DNA from 2 places in the Staphylococcus ureilyticus genome. Region 2 is predicted to be linked to the other one. Evidence: predicted binding sites of a transcription regulator. Region 2 holds the regulator's gene; the other holds the start of a gene.
What was found. The regulator NrdR, encoded in region 2, represses ribonucleotide reductase genes. The targets are predictions, from matches to a motif close to AACACNATATATNGTGTT.
Positions count from the first base shown of each region.

Region 1: nrdI (class Ib ribonucleoside-diphosphate reductase assembly flavoprotein NrdI) is a predicted target of NrdR. The motif match lies at 5,109-5,126, and genes of this name have one in related genera.

Region 1 is NZ_CP094825.1:496,167-505,606, reverse strand. It holds gene MUA21_RS02345 (ABC transporter permease) at 1-719, opposite strand, end outside; gene nrdF (class 1b ribonucleoside-diphosphate reductase subunit beta) at 1,184-2,152, opposite strand; gene nrdE (class 1b ribonucleoside-diphosphate reductase subunit alpha) at 2,391-4,496, opposite strand; gene nrdI (class Ib ribonucleoside-diphosphate reductase assembly flavoprotein NrdI) at 4,459-4,857, opposite strand; gene MUA21_RS02325 (DMT family transporter) at 5,569-6,456, shown strand; gene queF (preQ(1) synthase) at 6,470-6,970, shown strand; gene MUA21_RS02315 (peptide MFS transporter) at 7,153-8,667, shown strand; gene MUA21_RS02310 (peptide MFS transporter) at 8,929-9,440, shown strand, end outside.
Region 2 is NZ_CP094825.1:1,451,700-1,461,139, forward strand. It holds gene thrS (threonine--tRNA ligase) at 1-212, opposite strand, end outside; gene dnaI (primosomal protein DnaI) at 553-1,476, opposite strand; gene dnaB (replicative helicase loading/DNA remodeling protein DnaB) at 1,480-2,871, opposite strand; gene nrdR (transcriptional regulator NrdR) at 2,872-3,342, opposite strand; gene gap (type I glyceraldehyde-3-phosphate dehydrogenase) at 3,604-4,629, opposite strand; gene coaE (dephospho-CoA kinase) at 4,884-5,510, opposite strand; gene mutM (bifunctional DNA-formamidopyrimidine glycosylase/DNA-(apurinic or apyrimidinic site) lyase) at 5,526-6,398, opposite strand; gene polA (DNA polymerase I) at 6,414-9,044, opposite strand; gene pnpS (two-component system histidine kinase PnpS) at 9,406-9,440, opposite strand, start outside.

The DNA.
Region 1 (9,440 bases), 960 kb from region 2:
ACAACTACAAGCGCTGTTATAGTCGCAGTGATAAATAAACCAATATTTATTATTTTTTTATAGTTAACGCCTAAGTTATTACTAAAATCTTTCCCCATCCCTGCAATCGTGAAATGATTAGCAAATATATATGTAAGTATTAATAAAGGAATGCTTAAGTATAATATTTCATATCTACCACTCGTAATGATAGCAAAATTTCCGTTAAGCCAGTTGCCTACACTTTGTACAGTATTCGTTTTTAGAGCAAGAAATGTCGCTAAGCTAGACACAATACCACCAAGCATAATACCTAAAAGTGGAATAAAAATAACATCTGTGAATCTTATGTACTGTACTAATTTAACAAATAAGAATGTGCCACCGATGCTTAATATTACTGCAAATATTAATTTAATAATAATATTCTCTTGTGGAAAAAATATCATTGATATTAAAATACCTAACTTGGCCCATTCCATTGTCCCTGCTGTCGTTGGACTCACAAATTTATTTTGCATCATCTGCTGCATAATAAGTCCAGAAAGCGCTAAAGTACTGCCAGAGATTAAGATACTTATAGTTCTGGGGATCCTACTAGACACGATGATATTTATTTGTTCATGCGTTAAATGAAAAATATCAGTAATCGATACTTTACTAACGCCTATAAATAAAGAAAGGATAGTTAAAAAGAATAAAATAATAGCTAAGACAACGCCATTTAGTAAAAATTTCATAGTGAGTAATTAATCCTTTCATAAACGCTATATCGTATTGAATGTGATAATCATTATCAATACCTATAAATTAAATTTTATCATCTTTGCAAGTAAATTCAATAGCAATAATAGAGATTATCAAAACAATTCTCCATTTATGTCAAAAATATCTAAATTAGAAACTAAGACATTTAATCAAGTACTTTCATTTTATACTCAAGTATTTATAGAAATTTTTGTCGTTTCACTTGAATCACTCATTTAACTATTACATAAAACAAAATTAGTGTTCGAATTAGTTGTATTGGCATAAAATTTGTAAATTGTAGTACATCGAACGAAACTTATACAAATTAAAAAACGTCAATTTCTATATAATTTCAATAGAAACTGACGTTTATTGGTGATTAAAAATTGCTTATATTTCAGACATCTGCAATCACTAAATTTTATATTATTATGATAGTTGAAATGGTCACAATTTAGTCTTCAAAAATAAAATCTTCATCTTGTAATGCTTCAACGTTTAGCGCTAATGTATAACCATCGCCTTTAACAGAGAAGAAATCATGGTTTTTTGTAGATGTATCTAGCGCATTTTCGATAATTGGATTAAATTCTCTCTCTTCAAAGTACGGATCAAATCCAAGGTTTGATAATGCTTTGTTACCATTATATCTTACATAGTTAAGCACATCTTCAGTTAAACCGATGTCATCATATAAAGATTGTGTATAAGAAACTTCGTTTTTATATAATTCATCTAATAGTTTATACATTTCTTGGTCTGCTTGTTGTTTTTCACTTTCAGACAATTCATTTCGTAAACTTTGCGCATCCATCCCAGTAAACACACCATGAATAGATTCATCTAATAAAATTTTACGAATGATTTCTCCTGAGGTTGTCATTTTACCTTGCCCAGCTAAATATAATGGGTAATAGAAACCAGAATAGAATAAAAATGTTTCTAGAAAAACACTTGATACACGTGCGATATATTGATCATAAATCGATGCTTCTTTACCCCATAATTTATGATAATTATTTACAATTTTATCCGATTTAAATTTCAAATGTGGCTCTTCTAGGACCCATTTATCTAATAAGTAGTTTGTTTCGCTAGATGGTAATAAAGTTGTAAAGATGTGAGAATAACTTTTAGCATGAATTTGTTCCATCATCGCCATAAAGGAATAAACCGCTTTTTTACGTAAATCTGTAGTATGTAACATGATTAATGGCATGCCATCATCTGCTTGGTGTGTATCCAGACCAGTTAAACCTGCTAATGCTTTTTTAAATGCATTTTTTTCTTCATCGGATAATGTTTTCCAACTTGCAATATCTTTTGAAACTTTAAATTCAGTTTCTACCCACATTTGCGAAATATTTTGTCGCCAAAACATATTTGTCATATCTTCTTGAGTATTCCAATTGACTGCTTTCATTTAGATAATTCCCCTATCTAGTAAATATTTATTTGAATTATAAAACACAGAAAGTGGGACAGAAATCTAAATATATCTTTAGATTTTCTATCCCTCTGCATAAGTGACTCTATTTCTATAATGTTGATACACTTTAATTTAAATCATGTTCACTTAATGCATTACCTTTTTGTTTTTAAAACATATGCGATATTTCAAGATTCATATTTCCTTGTTCATTAAATTAGATAGCCTCGTTTTATATTGCACAACTCGTACATTCTTCAACACTTAATAATTTATTTCTAGTGTAATATAAAGATTTCAACCCTTTATGATGTGCATAAACATATAATCTAGATAATTCACGTGTTGATATCTCTGAGTTTACATAAAGAATTGTAGAAATACCTTGATCCACATGTGTTTGGATCGTAGCAATTAAATCGATTAATTTCATTTGATCAGTATTGAATGCAGATTTGTAATACCACATTGTTTCTGGTGATAAGAATGGCATTGGATAAAACGTTTCTGCATTACCGTAAGTACGGCGCTCAATTTGGTCAACTATCGGCATAACTGAACTTGTCGCATTTTGAACATAAGAAATACTTTGTGTTGGTGCAATCGCTAAACGATATGCGTGGAATAAGCCGTGAGTTTCAACTTCTTTTTGTAATGCTTTCCAATCTTCAGGTGAAGGAATTTCTAAACCTTCAAATAATTTACGTACTTTTTCATATTTTGGTGTAAACGTTTGCGAAGTGTAAAACTCAAAATATTTCCCATTCGCATAATCTGATTTATCAAAGTCTTTAAATGTTTCTTGTCTATCTTTTGCAATTTCCATGGATCTTTCAATTGAATAATAGTTCATCATCATGAAGAATATGTTAGCAAAATCTTTTGCTTCTTCAGACTCATAACCAATTTTATTTTTAGCTAGATAACCATGTAGATTCATAACGCCTAATCCAACTGAATGTAATTCACTATTAGCTTTTCTAACACCTGGCGCATTTTGTATATTTGCTTCATCACTGACCACTGTCAATGCATCCATGCCTGTGTGCACTGAATCTTTAAATTTTCCAGATTCCATAACATTAACAATATTTAAAGATCCTAAGTTACAAGATATATCACGTTTTATTTCGTCTTCGATACCATAATCGTTAATAATAGACGTTTCTTGTAATTGGAAGATTTCTGTACATAAGTTACTCATTTTAATTTGACCAATATTAGAGTTAGGATGTACTTTATTCGCATTATCTTTAAACATTAGATAAGGATAACCAGATTGCAGTTGTGTTTGTGCAATCATATTTAGCATTTCACGAGCATCTTTTTTCTTTTTATCAACATTTGGATTGGCTACTAAACTTTCGTAGTATTCATCTAAATTAATGTCATCTAACGTTACACCATATTCATTATAAACTGTATGTGGTGCGAACATATAAAAGTCTTTACCTTCTTTTGCCAGTTCAAAGAATTTTGAAGGTACAATTAAACCAGTAGAAATAGTTGATAATCGTAAATCTTCATCCGCGTTAACTTTTTTAGTATCTAAAAATTCTTCTACATCATAATGGAAAATATTTAAGTACACAGCACCAGCCCCAGGACGTTGTCCTAATTGGTCAGCATAGCTAAATCCACCTTCAAGAGATTTAGCAACAGGTAATACACCTTTTGCCACGCCTTTAATACCTTTAATCGCTTCTCCTCTAGCACGCAATTTAGATAAGTTGATAGCAACACCGCCACCAATTTTACTTAACTGTTTCGCTGTAGAATCTATAAAATTGATTGAATTTAAACTGTCGTCTACTTCTAGTAAGAAACATGACACAAGCTCACCACGACGCGCACGCCCAGCATTTAAAAACGTTGGCGTTGCTGGTTGGTAACGTTGTTCAATCATAGCTGAGATAAGTTGTCTAGCTGTCGGTTTATGACCATTTGCTAGATATAGTGCAACGATTACAACATGTTGCTTATAATCTTCTAAGAACTGTGTTTTATCGTTTGTCTTCAACGCATAGTCTTTAAAGAATTTACTTGCTGACATATAACTGGCAAAACGAAAGTCAATACTTTTAGCATAATCTGTAATTTCTTGTAAATCCGCTTCTGAATATTTTTCAAAAACGTCAAAATAAAAATCGTTATCCACGAGATAATGTAAGCGTTCAATTTCAGTATCAAAATAGATTGTCTTATCTTGAATCTCTTCTAAATAAACTGCTAGTGCTTCTTGATCCTTTTCCAAATTAAAGAAACCATTATCTTTTCTTTTTGTAACCTCATTGTTTAATTCAATATGATTGTATTTCTTCTCGTCCATAATCTTCATTGAAATTTCCCACCTTATCTTTAAATTCATTTATATCATCTGCAGTGCCCTGTACTTCAAACTTCAATAATAATGGAACTTGGTAACGTTCCGAAATTAATCGTCCAGCTTTTGCGAAATTTTGTCCCCAATTACGGTTTCCGCTAGCTGCAACAGCTTTTAATAAATCATCATTTACTTCTAAAAACGCTTGAACTGGTTGGGGTACCTCACCAAATCCTATTGTCCCAGTGACCAAAACGAATGGCTCCTCAATTCTCTCTGAACAATTATTTTGCGTGATTTCCATAACATTTGTCAGTTCGGTTTTTTTTATAAATCTGCGCACATTGCCGGAAAACGAAAAATATACCACTTTCATTGGCTCACCTTCTTTCTAAATAGAAATACGTAAGTTGGAAAATCAAAAATTGTAAGGCTTTCGAGGTGTTGTTTTTGAATGTATTAAATGATTGAAATAACCACTATATATAGTAACTTGTAATTCTATAAGTAGGTATGTAAAAACTCAACATTTAAGTATTAATGCCTTATTTGTCATTATTTAAAGCCTGAAACTGTGTGATTTTACTTAAAATTTGATTTATTATAAATAAATTGACCACGTATCAAAACACAATATATAGTGTTTCGCCCTGGCCATTAATACTATATTATGTGTTTCATTATACATAACTCATCGCCTTATTAAAAGTCTTTAATTTATGTCAAAACAATGAAAACAGTATGAAAATGGCACCAATTCAACCTTAAACTCAATTTTAAATTTTTAAAAAATATTTTTTCGACTTTTAGAGGCTCAATGCTTGCTTTTTTTAATTTCTTTTTAAAGCTTGATATATCTGGATTATCTAGCCCTAGACCTTATATATTGCGCTTCATATATTATATTTTAGAACTAATTGGTATACTTAATTACTTTTAAAATTTCTTAATGAAACACTATACAAACAGAACATTTGTTCGTATTTATACTTTAATATATTTCCCTTTTAAATTCAAGCATATATACATTTTCTAATTAACTATGCTAATATAGATACGTTAAAATTTTAAAATTGAGGCGATATATGTGAATCCAAAAATAAAAGGTATTATTGCTATTCTAATTTCTGCAGTTGGTTTTAGCTTTATGTCTGTTTTTTTTAGATTAGCTGGAGATCTCCCTGTCTTTCAAAAATCATTGGCAAGAAACCTAGTGGCAATGTTTATTCCTTTGTATTTTATATTTAAGTACAAACAACCACTTTTTGGTAAATTGAGTAGCCAGCCTTTATTAATATCTCGTTCTGCGCTTGGCTTAATTGGCGTATTATTAAATATATATGCCATCGACCATATGATTCTTAGTGACGCAGATACATTAATGAAATTAAATCCTTTTTGGACGATACTACTTAGTTTGATTTTCTTAAATGAAAAAGTACGCAATTACCAATTTATTGCTATGATCGTAGCCATTTTGGGTATGTTATTCGTTGTGAAACCTGAGTTTTCTTCTTCTATGATTCCAGCGATTGCCGGATTACTATCAGGTATCTTCGCGGCAAGTGCCTATACTTGTGTTAGAGCATTAAGTAGCAAAGAGGCACCATATACGATTGTTTTTTATTTTTCTTTCTTCTCTATAATAGCACTCATTCCATTTACGATATTTACATTCGAACCAATGTCTGTCATGCAAGTTGTTTATTTAATCGGTGCTGGCTTAGCTGCGGCTGCTGGTCAAATAGGTATTACCTTAGCCTATAGTTTTGCCCCGGCTAAAGATATTTCAATATTTACGTACGCATCTATTATATTCACCGCGCTATTTGGTTTTATTTTATTTGGTGAGTCACCAGATTTCTATGCAATTCTAGGTTATATCATTATTATTGGTGCAAGCTATTATATGTTTGAAAAAGCAAGACGCCAACCGTTAACCGTTCAGAAAAAGGAACAAAAATCTAAATATTAAAGGAGCAATTACGATGTCTGAAGGACGTAAACATGAAGATTTAAAAGATATTACTTTACTAGGAAACCAAAATAATAAATATGATTTTGATTATCGACCAGATGTATTAGAATCATTTGATAATAAACACCCGGGCCGTGATTATTTTGTTAAATTTAATTGTCCTGAGTTTACATCTTTATGCCCTATTACGGGTCAACCTGATTTTGCTACTATTTATATTTCGTATATTCCAAATATTAAAATGGTAGAATCTAAATCATTAAAATTGTATTTATTTAGCTTTAGAAATCATGGCGATTTTCATGAGGACTGTATGAATATTATTATGAATGATCTCATCGACTTAATGGATCCACATTATATAGAAGTTTGGGGAAAATTCACGCCTCGTGGTGGTATATCTATTGATCCTTATACAAACTATGGTCGCCCTGACAGTAAATATGAAAAAATGGCAGAACATCGTTTAATGAATCATGATCTCTATCCAGAAAAAATAGATAATCGTTAATACAATAGGATAAACAAAAACCAAAAGTTGTTAAGTCTCGTTCGATAAAGGCTTAACAGCTTTTTTTATTAAAATATTTTATTTTTGTATTTTTGAATGTATTTTATATTAAATCAATTCATACTTGTTAAATTATGAGATACAGTATAAAATATATCCAACCGTTAAAGGGGAGGGAAATTATGAAAAGATCGAATTATACACATGAAGAAATTATTAAAGACATCCCAAACAAAGGTTTCTTTGGGCATCCAAAAGGACTAAGCACTTTATTCTTCACTGAATTTTGGGAGAGATTCAGTTATTATGGTATGAAAGCCATTTTAATTTTTTACTTATATTATGCCGTGGCTGATGGAGGCTTTGGATTGCCGCAAAGTGTTGCCATGCAAATTGTCGCAATCTACGGTACTTTAATTTATATGTCAGGTATCATCGGAGGATGGATTGCAGATAGAATCACTGGTACACAAGATGCAGTTTTCTATGGTGGATTCCTCATTATGATTGGACATATTTTACTTTCGTTACCAAACAATTTAACACTTGTACTAATTGCACTTGGTGTTATTATCGCTGGTACAGGGTTATTAAAACCAAATATTTCTACAACAGTAGGAGAATTATACGAACGTAACGATGTTAGAAGAGATGCAGCTTTTACGTTATTCTATATGGGAATTAATTTAGGTAGTATATTTGCACCACTACTTACAGGCTATCTACAAACAAGAATCAGTTTCCACGCAGGTTTCTTAGCAGCAGCAATCGGTATGTTCTGTGGATTAGTCGTTTATATTTTAAAACGTAAAAAATATCTTGGCCTTGCAGGTCGTAATGTGCCAAATCCATTAACAAAACCAGAAATCAAAAAATTCACTTTAATCACTGTTGGCGTCATTGTTTTATTTTTAATCTATTTATTTATTTTACATTTAAATAATGCACTTACATTAGGAAACTTTAGTCTTTTAATCACAATTTTAGGAATCGTACTACCTATATACATATTTATTAATATGATTGTGAGCAAAGATGTTACAAAAGATGAACGTTCACGAGTCTACAGTTACGTACCTTTATATATCACATCTGTGGCATTTTGGATGATTCAAGAGCAAGGTTCAACGATACTTGCGACGTTTGCAGATACAAAAACTCAATTAGAAATGAAAACATTAACCAATGGTTTAATTGATTTTTCAATTCCTGCTTCTTGGGCACAATCATTAAATCCAGTATTCATTGTGATACTTGCACCAGTATTTGCAACTTTATGGATGAAACTAGGAAAACATAATCCACCAACAGTTCATAAATTTGCTTTTGGAGCTATCATTGCAGGCCTTTCATATTTAGTGATGATTATTCCGTTAGCATCAGGAAATGAGTTGATTAATCCTCTATGGCTTGTACTAAGCTTCTTATTAATATCAATTGGTGAATTGTGTATATCACCTGTTGGTTTATCAACAACTACAAAACTTGCACCACTGACATTTACTGCACGTATGATGAGTTTATGGATGTTAAGTAACGCAACTGCACAGGGTCTTAATGCCCAGCTTGTAGTTGTATATACAAAAATGAATCAAAGTGATTACTTTATGTACTCAGGATTAGTAGCAGTCGTTATTGGGGTTATACTCTTAATCATTTCACCAAAAGTAAAACGTGCGATGAAAGGTGTATATTAATTGCTTAAATTATGATATTTCTAAGTGAGCAATATAGAAATCTTTGAAATCAGATTTCTATATTGCTTTTTTTGTATAATAATACACTGCCACCCATTTAAATATAAATAAATAAAGATTTATGCTTATATAAATTGAAAATAAATCAGAATATTTCGAATATTGTTGTTTTAAGAATATTATTGAAATTTAATTTAATTAAGCGTAAAATCATTTTTATACATTCTTATAGGGAGTATTGAAAGGACGGGGAATGTTTTTATGCAAAATCAAGATAAAGCCCATGAACAAGCGGTTCAATCCATCCCACAAAAAGGATTTTTTGGACACCCTAAAGGGCTAGGCGTATTATTCTTTGTTGAATTTTGGGAGAGGTTCAGCTATTACGGTATGCGTGCCTTACTCATTTTCTACATGTATTTCGCTATTAAAGATGGTGGACTCGGCATGGATAAAAGTACTGCTCAGTCAATTATGGCAGTATACGGGGCACTGATATACATGACATCTGTACTCGGCGGATGGATTTCCGATAGAATTACAGGGACACGCGGAGCAACGTTTTACGGTGGTGTTCTAATCATTATTGGACATATCTTCTTAAGTTTACCTTTAGATATCATAGGATTATTTATTTCTATGTTCTTTATTATTGTAGGTTCTGGTTTAATGAAGCCAAGCATTTCAAATATTGTTGGTAGATTATATCCCGATAGAGATACACGAATAGATGCTGGTTTTGTTATATTCTATATGTCGGTTAACTTAGGCGG
Region 2 (9,440 bases):
TCTAAAGCTTCATCACTACCAGGTGTAACTATTTCAATTTCACCATCTGTTTCGATTGGTCTTGTTAAATCAATCATTTGTCCATTTAACTTTCCTGCTACAGCTTTTTTTCTTAAACCAGGACTGATTGAGTGTGCAATCTCTTCTGTAGTAGTTCCTTTTTCAAATGCTTTCGCATTACCATCTGGAAAAGTAATATTTATTTGATCCATTTAAATTCCTCCTATTTATACTTGCCTTAAATCATCACGAAATAGTCATATTACAAACGTAAAACAAAAAGACCCCATCCCTAAAAGGGACGAGGTCTTCGCGGTACCACCCTAATTAAAGTAATTTTTATAATGATAAAAATACTTTACTCTACATAAGTTAACGGTCTTGAGCCGGATGTTGATTAGAACATCTATCATGAAGTAGTAACAGATAATGATACTTACCAAATTCTCATCACACATTGGTTCTCTGTGAAGTATGAAATTATCTATCATGTCTTCATTTTATTTCGCTTGATTTAGATTTAATTATATTATACAACATTTTTTTAATAATTCAATCGTTACGATAATTTTTGCCTTCCAAAAAATATGGTGTTGCTAACGATTTAATTCTTTCCATTATTCTAGCTGCTTTTGTTTTTTCAGTACCATTGCGCGTAACAGAAAGATGATATTCTAATTCTTCAAAGCTTAGGTTAGAGCTAAAAAACGTTGGTAATTCTTGAACCATTCTATAATGAAGTAATGGGCCAATTACTTCATCTCTTGCCCAAGGTGTAATCTCTTCAGCACCAATATCATCTAACATTAACACATGTGATTCACGTACTTTCGCTAACCTTGATTCGAAACTGCCATCTTTAAATCCACCTTTTAAAGTGCGAATAAATTCTGGTAGATATACAATCGTAGAAGGCACTTTTTCTACTTTTAATTCATTGGCAATCGCACCTAATATAAATGATTTTCCAGTTCCAAAAGGACCATGTATATATAAACCTTTGACTTGGGGCGCTTTTTCTACTATTTTTTCACAAATATCGGTTGCTGCCATTGCAACATCTATACGATCTCTTTTGTCCATATAAATATCGCTTAATTTCGCATTTAATGTATCTCGTTGCATATGATGTGAAGCAATTAAATGGGCATCAAATTTTTCTTCGTCATGTTTGATTTTACATGGACAAGGTAGGTAACGAATTTTTATGTGCTGATTTTCTACATATAATTCAGGCACATGACCCTTAACAAAGTTCGGACAATCTTTAAAAGCATGGCCATCATAATGTTTTTCTTGATCTTTGTATTCTTGTAAAATATTCAAATCTTCATCAATCATTGCATTAGTTACTTCTGATTGATGTGTCTCTAAAAACATTTTGACATCTGGATCATTGATAACATCTTTTTTTATCTTTTCAATTCGCTGACTTAAATCCTTAGAGTCACCCATAATATGATTGAAAGACTTCATATATTATTCCTCCTCTCGCTTACTATTCAAACGTTTTAACAACGCTTCACGGTCTCTTTTTAACGCTTCATCTTCATCTGGATTATTAAGTTCTTCTAAACTTTGATTTTTCGTTTCTTTACTATCTCGTTCTTCTAGCCATTTAGGTGTCATTTCCCTAGAAACGAGTTGTTTAGGTTTATAACTACCATTTTTAGTTTGATTTGACTGTTTCGTTGTAGGTTGGTTCATCTTTTTAGCATAATGATACGCTTCTTCTGCAGTTTTGATACCCTTCTTTTTCCAATTTGATGCAATCTCAAAGATATAAGTTTTAGGAAGTTTCATGTCTTCTTTTAACATTACAAATTGCAAAAGTATATTAATTACACCAAATGGTAGTTGTTCTCTTTCAACTAATTCTTCGACCATATACTTTTGCTGCGTCGTCGGTTCAGATTCTGACCACGAAGCAAGCATATCGATGGGGCTAGTTTCGTCTAATTGTTTTAACCAATGATTTGAATCATCTTCTGTTATATTATTTTTTTCCGTGCTGACACCATCTATATAATTTGATTTTTTAGCCTTTAATTTTGGAAGCTGTTGCTCATGTTCTATGAGGTAATAGGTTCTAGCATGTTTACGCATTTCTTCAAAAGAGAGCTCTTGTGCACTAGTGATTGATTTTAAAATAATGCGTTTCATTGCTTCTGGTGTTAAACCATATAAAGTCGCAATCTGTGTGATCAATGCTTTAGCTTCACTATCAATTATTTTAGTGCTAATAAAATGATTTTGTAATAAATCATAAAGTACTTCAAAATCAAAATTTACATTAGATAAATCTGTACCACCATAAGTTTCTTCACTTTCAATCATCTGTGTATCTTCAGTCAGTGCTTTGTTAGGCACTTTAAACACATCAATGAATGTGCGCGTCACATCTTTGTACTGACTTAAGTCAATGGTCATTTGATCCTCGAAATGTGATTTCAGTTGCAAGTAGCGTTGCTTACTTACTTGACTATATAAATATACAGATAACATAGGATCATTAAAAAATTGCTCTGCTGATGGTGGTTGTACAAGCTTGTATACAAAAGAAGAGTGTTGTTTAGAATGATGCGCAAAAGATTTTAATAATCCAATGCCTTCTAACAAATCCATTTCCTTTCTGAATTCAAGTAAGTTTATTTTTAATTCATTCATAATAATATAATGTGTCAACACAACATCTTGTTCAAATTCTACGAACTGATTCAAATAATGATACAAACCAATAGCATTTGAGCCAATCATTGGCGTAAATAATCTATTAAGTATTTCTAAATGTTTATGATTTAAATAAAAATGACGCAACACGTGGAAATCATCTTGTGGTCTTAAACCATAATCATAGGACTGTAATCCCATTTAAGAATCACTCCGTTTGTTTTCTGCTAAAATTCCTTGCATTGATTGTAATAGTTGATCAACATCTTTAAATTCTTTATAAACAGATGCAAATCGCACATAAGAAACTTGATCCACATGCATCAACAAATTCATGACGTGTTCCCCTATTTCTCTTGAAGAAATTTCGGCACGTCCTTCATCTCTTAATTTCCATTCTACATTATTAGTAATATCTTCTAATTGTTGATAACGCACAGGTCTTTTTTCACATGAGCGCACCAAACCATTGAGTATTTTTTCAGGTAAAAATTGTTCACGTGTGCCATCTTTTTTGACAACGATTAACGGTCTTTTTTCAATATGTTCAAACGTAGTAAACCTTGTGCCACATTGTTCACATTCTCTTCTACGTCTGATCGCATTAACTTCATCAGCATGTCGTGAATCTACAACGCGAGAGTGCGTTGAACTACATTTCGGGCATTTCATCGAATTACCACCCTCTCAATTTGATTACCATTCATTATACTATAAATCGTTATGCCACAAAAGAATGGTATTACACAATAACGCTATTTATTTATAATAAATACACTTAACCATTCATATTTAAAATAAAACCTCTCTTCAAAGTGAAAATACACATTCACTTTAAAGAGAGGTTAAGATATAAGTTAACAATAAATTAATTTTCTTGGATACGCAATAACAAAGCAGTAACCACATTAAATATTTACAGTAATTAGGCTATTAATTAACAACAGTTGATACATTATTTTTTAATAATTGACCAATTTCTTCGGCAACATCAACAACTCTATTTGAATAACCCCATTCATTATCATACCAAGCTATAACTTTCACTTTATTTTCACCCATAATAATTGTACTTTGTGTATCAATAATGGCTGAATGTGGATTTGTGTTAAAGTCCATAGATACAAGCGGTGCATCTTCAGTCGCAATCACATCTTCTAATGTGTTATTTCTGAAAGCTTCATTAACTTCTTCTACTGTGACGTTAGTATCTAAATCAACCACTAAATCAACTAATGATACATTTTTAGTCGGCACTCTTAAAGCCATGCCATGTAGTTTGCCTTCTAGTTCAGGTAAAACTTCTTTAAGTGCTTTAGCCGCTCCAGTCGAAGTAGGAATAATACTTTCATTACATGAACGCGCACGTCTTAAGTCTTTATGTGGATTATCAATATTATTTTGATCATTAGTAATAGCATGCACTGTTGTCATTAAACCATTTTGAATACCGAATTGGTCATTAAGTACTTTTGCCACAGGCCCAATGCAATTCGTTGTACAAGAAGCATTACTAAAGATATCATATTTTTCAATGTCTAATTGATCATTATTCACACCTTTAACAATCATTTGTACATCTCCACCTTTAGATGGTCCTGTTAACAACACTTTTTTAGCACCAGCCGAAATATGAGCGACTGCTTTATCACCGTGATTAAATTTACCAGTAGCTTCAATTACAATATCTACATCAAGTTCGCCCCATGGTAAATTTTCTGGATTTCTGTCAGCAACAAGTTTTATTTCACGTTCATCAACTTTTATACCATTCTCAATAGGTTCTACCTTTAAATCGAAATTTCCATGTGTTGTATCATAATTGATTAGGTGAGCAATTGTTTCTGGTGGATAGCTAGCATTAATCGCGACTACATTCATATTTTCATTTTTTAGCGCTATTCTTAATACCATTCTTCCTATTCTACCCATTCCATTAATTGCAATATTTGTCGTCATTCGAAGCACCCCTCGTTTTAGTGTTATACTTTATGGAATTAGTATAACATAAATCGATAAATGCGAAAGCGTTTTCTTAAAGAAAAATTTAAAAAACTTAAAATAATTAAAATTGTAGTTTTCTAAACGATTAATTTTAGAAAAATCTTTATCCTTATTATTATTGATATACAAAAAAATCCCTCCAAAGTTTTCATTTATTAAATGTCCACTTTGAAGGAATCAAATAAGTATGATTTTAAAAACATTGTTATTTAAATTTCTTGCGTATGACCTGTTTCACTTTCGATATAACCTTCATCAGTTAATAATTGTTCTAAGTTTTGTTTTAAATCTAATTTAGAATCTCGATTATCGATAACATGGTCTGCCATTCTGCGTTTTTTATCTATGGATATTTGACTATAAACACGTGCCTTTGCATCCTCCATAGAAATATCATTACGTTGCATTAATCTATCAATTTGGATACTTTCAGAAGTATAGACAAGCCATACTTCATCGACTGTATCTTGTAGTTCATTTTCATAAAGTAATGGGATATCCATAATTACATTATATCCATCTTTTAGAAATGCTTCTTTTTCTTGTTCCATAATGGTTCTAACAATTGGATGTACGATTTCATTTAATTCTAATCTTTTTTCTGGATAGTTGAAAATAATATCTCCTACATATTCTCGGTTCATATTACCATCTTCATCGATTGCTTCTTCTCCGAATGTTGAACGCACCTGCTCTAGTCCTTCAGAACCTTTTTCAACAGCTTTACGTGATGCAATATCTGCATCAACAATTTTAAAACCATGTGCTGTTAACAATTCTGAAACAGTTGATTTTCCTGATGCGATACCACCAGTTAATCCAATAACTTTAGGCATAATTTCACTCTTCCTTCATTTTTGACATACAGGACAGAAATGACTATTACGTGTTGCAATGATTTGTGTCTCAATATCATTTCCGCACACTTTACATGTCTTTTGTTTATATACATTTAAATGTTGTTGCATCGTACCTGTACTTCCATCTGCATGGAGATAATCTGAAATACTGGTACCTCCATATTTAATACCCGCTTCTAACACTTCTCGAACATAATAAAATAACATTTCTTTTTCTTGATAATTTAAATCTTTAGATATACGTGCTGGATGGATACCTGCTCTAAATAATGCTTCACAGGCATAGATGTTACCACAACCTGAAACTACTCTATGGTCTAATATCATTTGTTTGATTGGTTTATTTTGATATAATTTTTTATCAAACCATGACATATAATGTGGTAATGCTTCTTTCTCAAAAGGTTCCGGTGCGATTTCTAAAAATGATGGATATCCTTCAAATGAAGCAACATTTCTAATCTCACCAAATCTCCGAATATCTGAGTAAACTAAGAGTTTGCCATTATCTAATTTAAAAATAACATGCCAATGTTTACGATAATTGGGAGCACTGATATCTTCTAAATGATCTACGACAAAAAAACCACCTGCCATACCTAAATGGCTAATAATTATTCTTTGTGTCGAACTATTTTCAATATAAAAAACAATATATTTGCTACGTCTTTCAATATTATGAATCGTGTAGCCTTTAGTATAATGTTTAAATGTATCTAAAGATAACCCTTTAATAATCGTTTCTTTATTATTATTTTTTCCTTCTATCACTTTATCAGAGAACATAATATCCTCAATTTTTTGCCCTTTTACAAAAGGTCTTATCCCTCTTGTAACATGTTCAACTTCAGGTAGTTCAGGCACCATATTCCCCTCTTTCTATTTCGCGTCATACCATGTTTGTCCATAACTAGATTCTACTTTCAATGGAACATCTAATTTCAATGCATTATCCATTATCTTTTCAATAAATTTTTCAAAGTCTTCTACTTCTTCTTCTGGCAATTCAAAAATTAACTCATCGTGTACTTGTAGTAATAGTTGAGCATGAAAATCTGTATGTTTAACCTCGTTAGCAAAATGAACCATCGCAAGTTTGATGATATCTGCTGCGCTTCCTTGTATAGGTGTATTCATTGCTGTTCTTTCAGCAAAACTTCTTAAATTAAAATTTCTACTTGTAATATCTGGAATATAGCGTCTTCTATGAAGCAGTGTCTCTACATAACCTTGCGCTTTACAATCTTTAACTATGTCTTCCATATATTGTTTGACACCAGGGAAACTGTCCAGATAATCATCTATAAATTTTTTGGCTTGTTTTCTAGTTATTCCCAAGCTTTGGCTTAATCCATAGTCACTTATACCATAAACAATACCAAAATTCACAGCTTTTGCTTGTCTCCGCATTAAACTATCAACATTTTCAGGTTCTACGTCAAAAACTTTCACTGCTGTGGCTGTGTGAATATCTTCATCATTGATGAACGCCTGTTTCAAACTTTCATCTTGTGTAATATGTGCCAGTACTCTTAATTCAATTTGTGAATAATCGGCTGAAAAGATAACATTATTTTTATCACTTGACTTAAATGCTTTTCTAATTTTTCGACCTTCTTCTAAACGTACTGGTATATTTTGAAGGTTTGGATCGATTGATGATAGACGTCCAGTTTGAGCCAATGTTTGATTAAATCGAGTATGGATACGATTATCTTCAGCAATCACTTTTTGTAAGCCTTCAACATACGTTGATTGTAATTTAGCTAATTGCCTATATTCTAAAATATATTCTATGATTGGATGTTCTCCTTGTAACTGTTCTAATACATCAACCGCTGTAGAGTATCCTGTCTTTGTCTTTTTAATGACAGGTAATTTTAATGTTTCAAATAATACAACACCTAATTGTTTTGGTGAGTTAATATTAAACTTTTCACCTGCAGCATCATAGATATTGTCAATTAAGACATCTAATTTACTTTGAATTTCTACTTCCATTTGTTGTAGTTCACTAAGTTCAGTATAAATACCTGTCTCTTCCATTTCACTTAAAATACGAGCCAACGGTAATTCTAAATCATGTAATAAATCAGTTTGATTATAGTCATCCAATTGTTGTTGAATTTTTGGTTTAACTTGGTTAATGGCGTTGATAATAGTTCCCACATAAGGATTTAATACGTCATCTGATGGAATTTGTTTTTTCTTGCCTTTTCCATATATTGCTACACTTGATTGAACATAATGCTGACCATAGTTTGCTACCACAGAATTCACATCATCTATTGTGCGTGAAGGATCAATAATGTAACTAGCTAGCATCACATCAAACACAATATGCTTAATATTAATACCAAGTCGATGTGCTACGATATAAGACTTTTTGGCATCGTAGACGATTTTTTCAGTCTTCTCATTTTCAAGCCAAGCAACCAGAGACTGATTTTGTGAAAGTTGTTCGGCATTGACTACGACATAATGTTGACCATCGAAGAAGCCAAATTTCAAAATATTGTCTTTTAAGTAATTGGCACCATCTAACTCGAAATGGATGATTGCTGTTTTTAATGAGTTGAAATCAATTTTTGTAAAATCATCTTCTAGTTCAATATCCATCTCTTGAACGTCAGAGTCATTAATTGAAGCATCCATCTGGTCTAAGAGTTGATTAAATTCTAATTTTTTAAATAGTTCAATTTTGTCATCAGTATCTGATTGATCAGGCAATTTAGTATCTTCTAATGATACTTCAATTGGACTATCACAATTGATAGTCGCCAACGTTTTACTCATTAAAGCATCATCTTTACTATTTTCAAGCTTTTCTTTCAATTTTTTACCCGAAACTTCATCTATATGTTCGTATACATTTTCTACTGTGGAAAATTGGTTTAATAGTTTAATAGCTGTTTTTTCTCCAACGCCTGCCACACCAGGAATATTATCTGAACTATCCCCCATTAGACCTTTCATATCAATAATTTGTTTCGGCGATAAACCATTATATTTTTCTGCTATAAATTCTGGAGTATAATGGTCAACATCTGTAACACCCTTTTTAGTGTAATAGATTGTAACATCGTCAGTAGCTAATTGTGTTAAGTCACGATCACCAGTAATGATTATTGTTTGGAAGTTTTCATGATTAGCTTGTTTGCTTAAAGTACCTATAATGTCATCTGCTTCATAGTTTTCTAATTCATAACGTTTGATATGGTATACATCCAATAATTGTCTAACGTATGGAAATTGCTCACTAAGTTCTGGAGGAGTGGATTGTCGTCCACCTTTATATTCACTATATTGCGCATGTCTAAATGTTGTTTTCCCAGCATCAAAAGCGACTAAAAAATGTGTGGGTTGTTCTTCTTTTATAATTTTTTCCAACAACATTGCAAAACCATAAACGGCGTTCGTATGAATACCAGCTTTATTTTGTAATAATGGTAACGCATAAAAAACTCTAAAGCTCAAACTGTTTCCATCAATTAAAATTAATTTATTCAATATTTTAACCTCCAACACATATTTACTTTCCATTTTATCATAAATTATAGGTCAATCCGTATTCATTCGATGAGGTTGAGATAAAATAATTATCTCAATTAATCTCCATGTTATTGTCAGTCACTGTTAAGCCACATATTATAGTTTAATGATTAAGTATCACTATGCACATGTTTATCGTCTCTATCACAGGCAGCTTTCCACCCTATTCAATCACAAGCACTTTTCTCTTTGTATAGGACAAAACAATGATTTCTAATAAATTTGAGTTTTTCTTACTCTATTTTTACTAACACAAAATAAAACGACCGATTAACCTTGGCCTATGATGGTTATGGTTAAATCGGTCGTAGTTATTATTTTAATCAAAAAATGTGACTCTAAAAGTTGAACCCT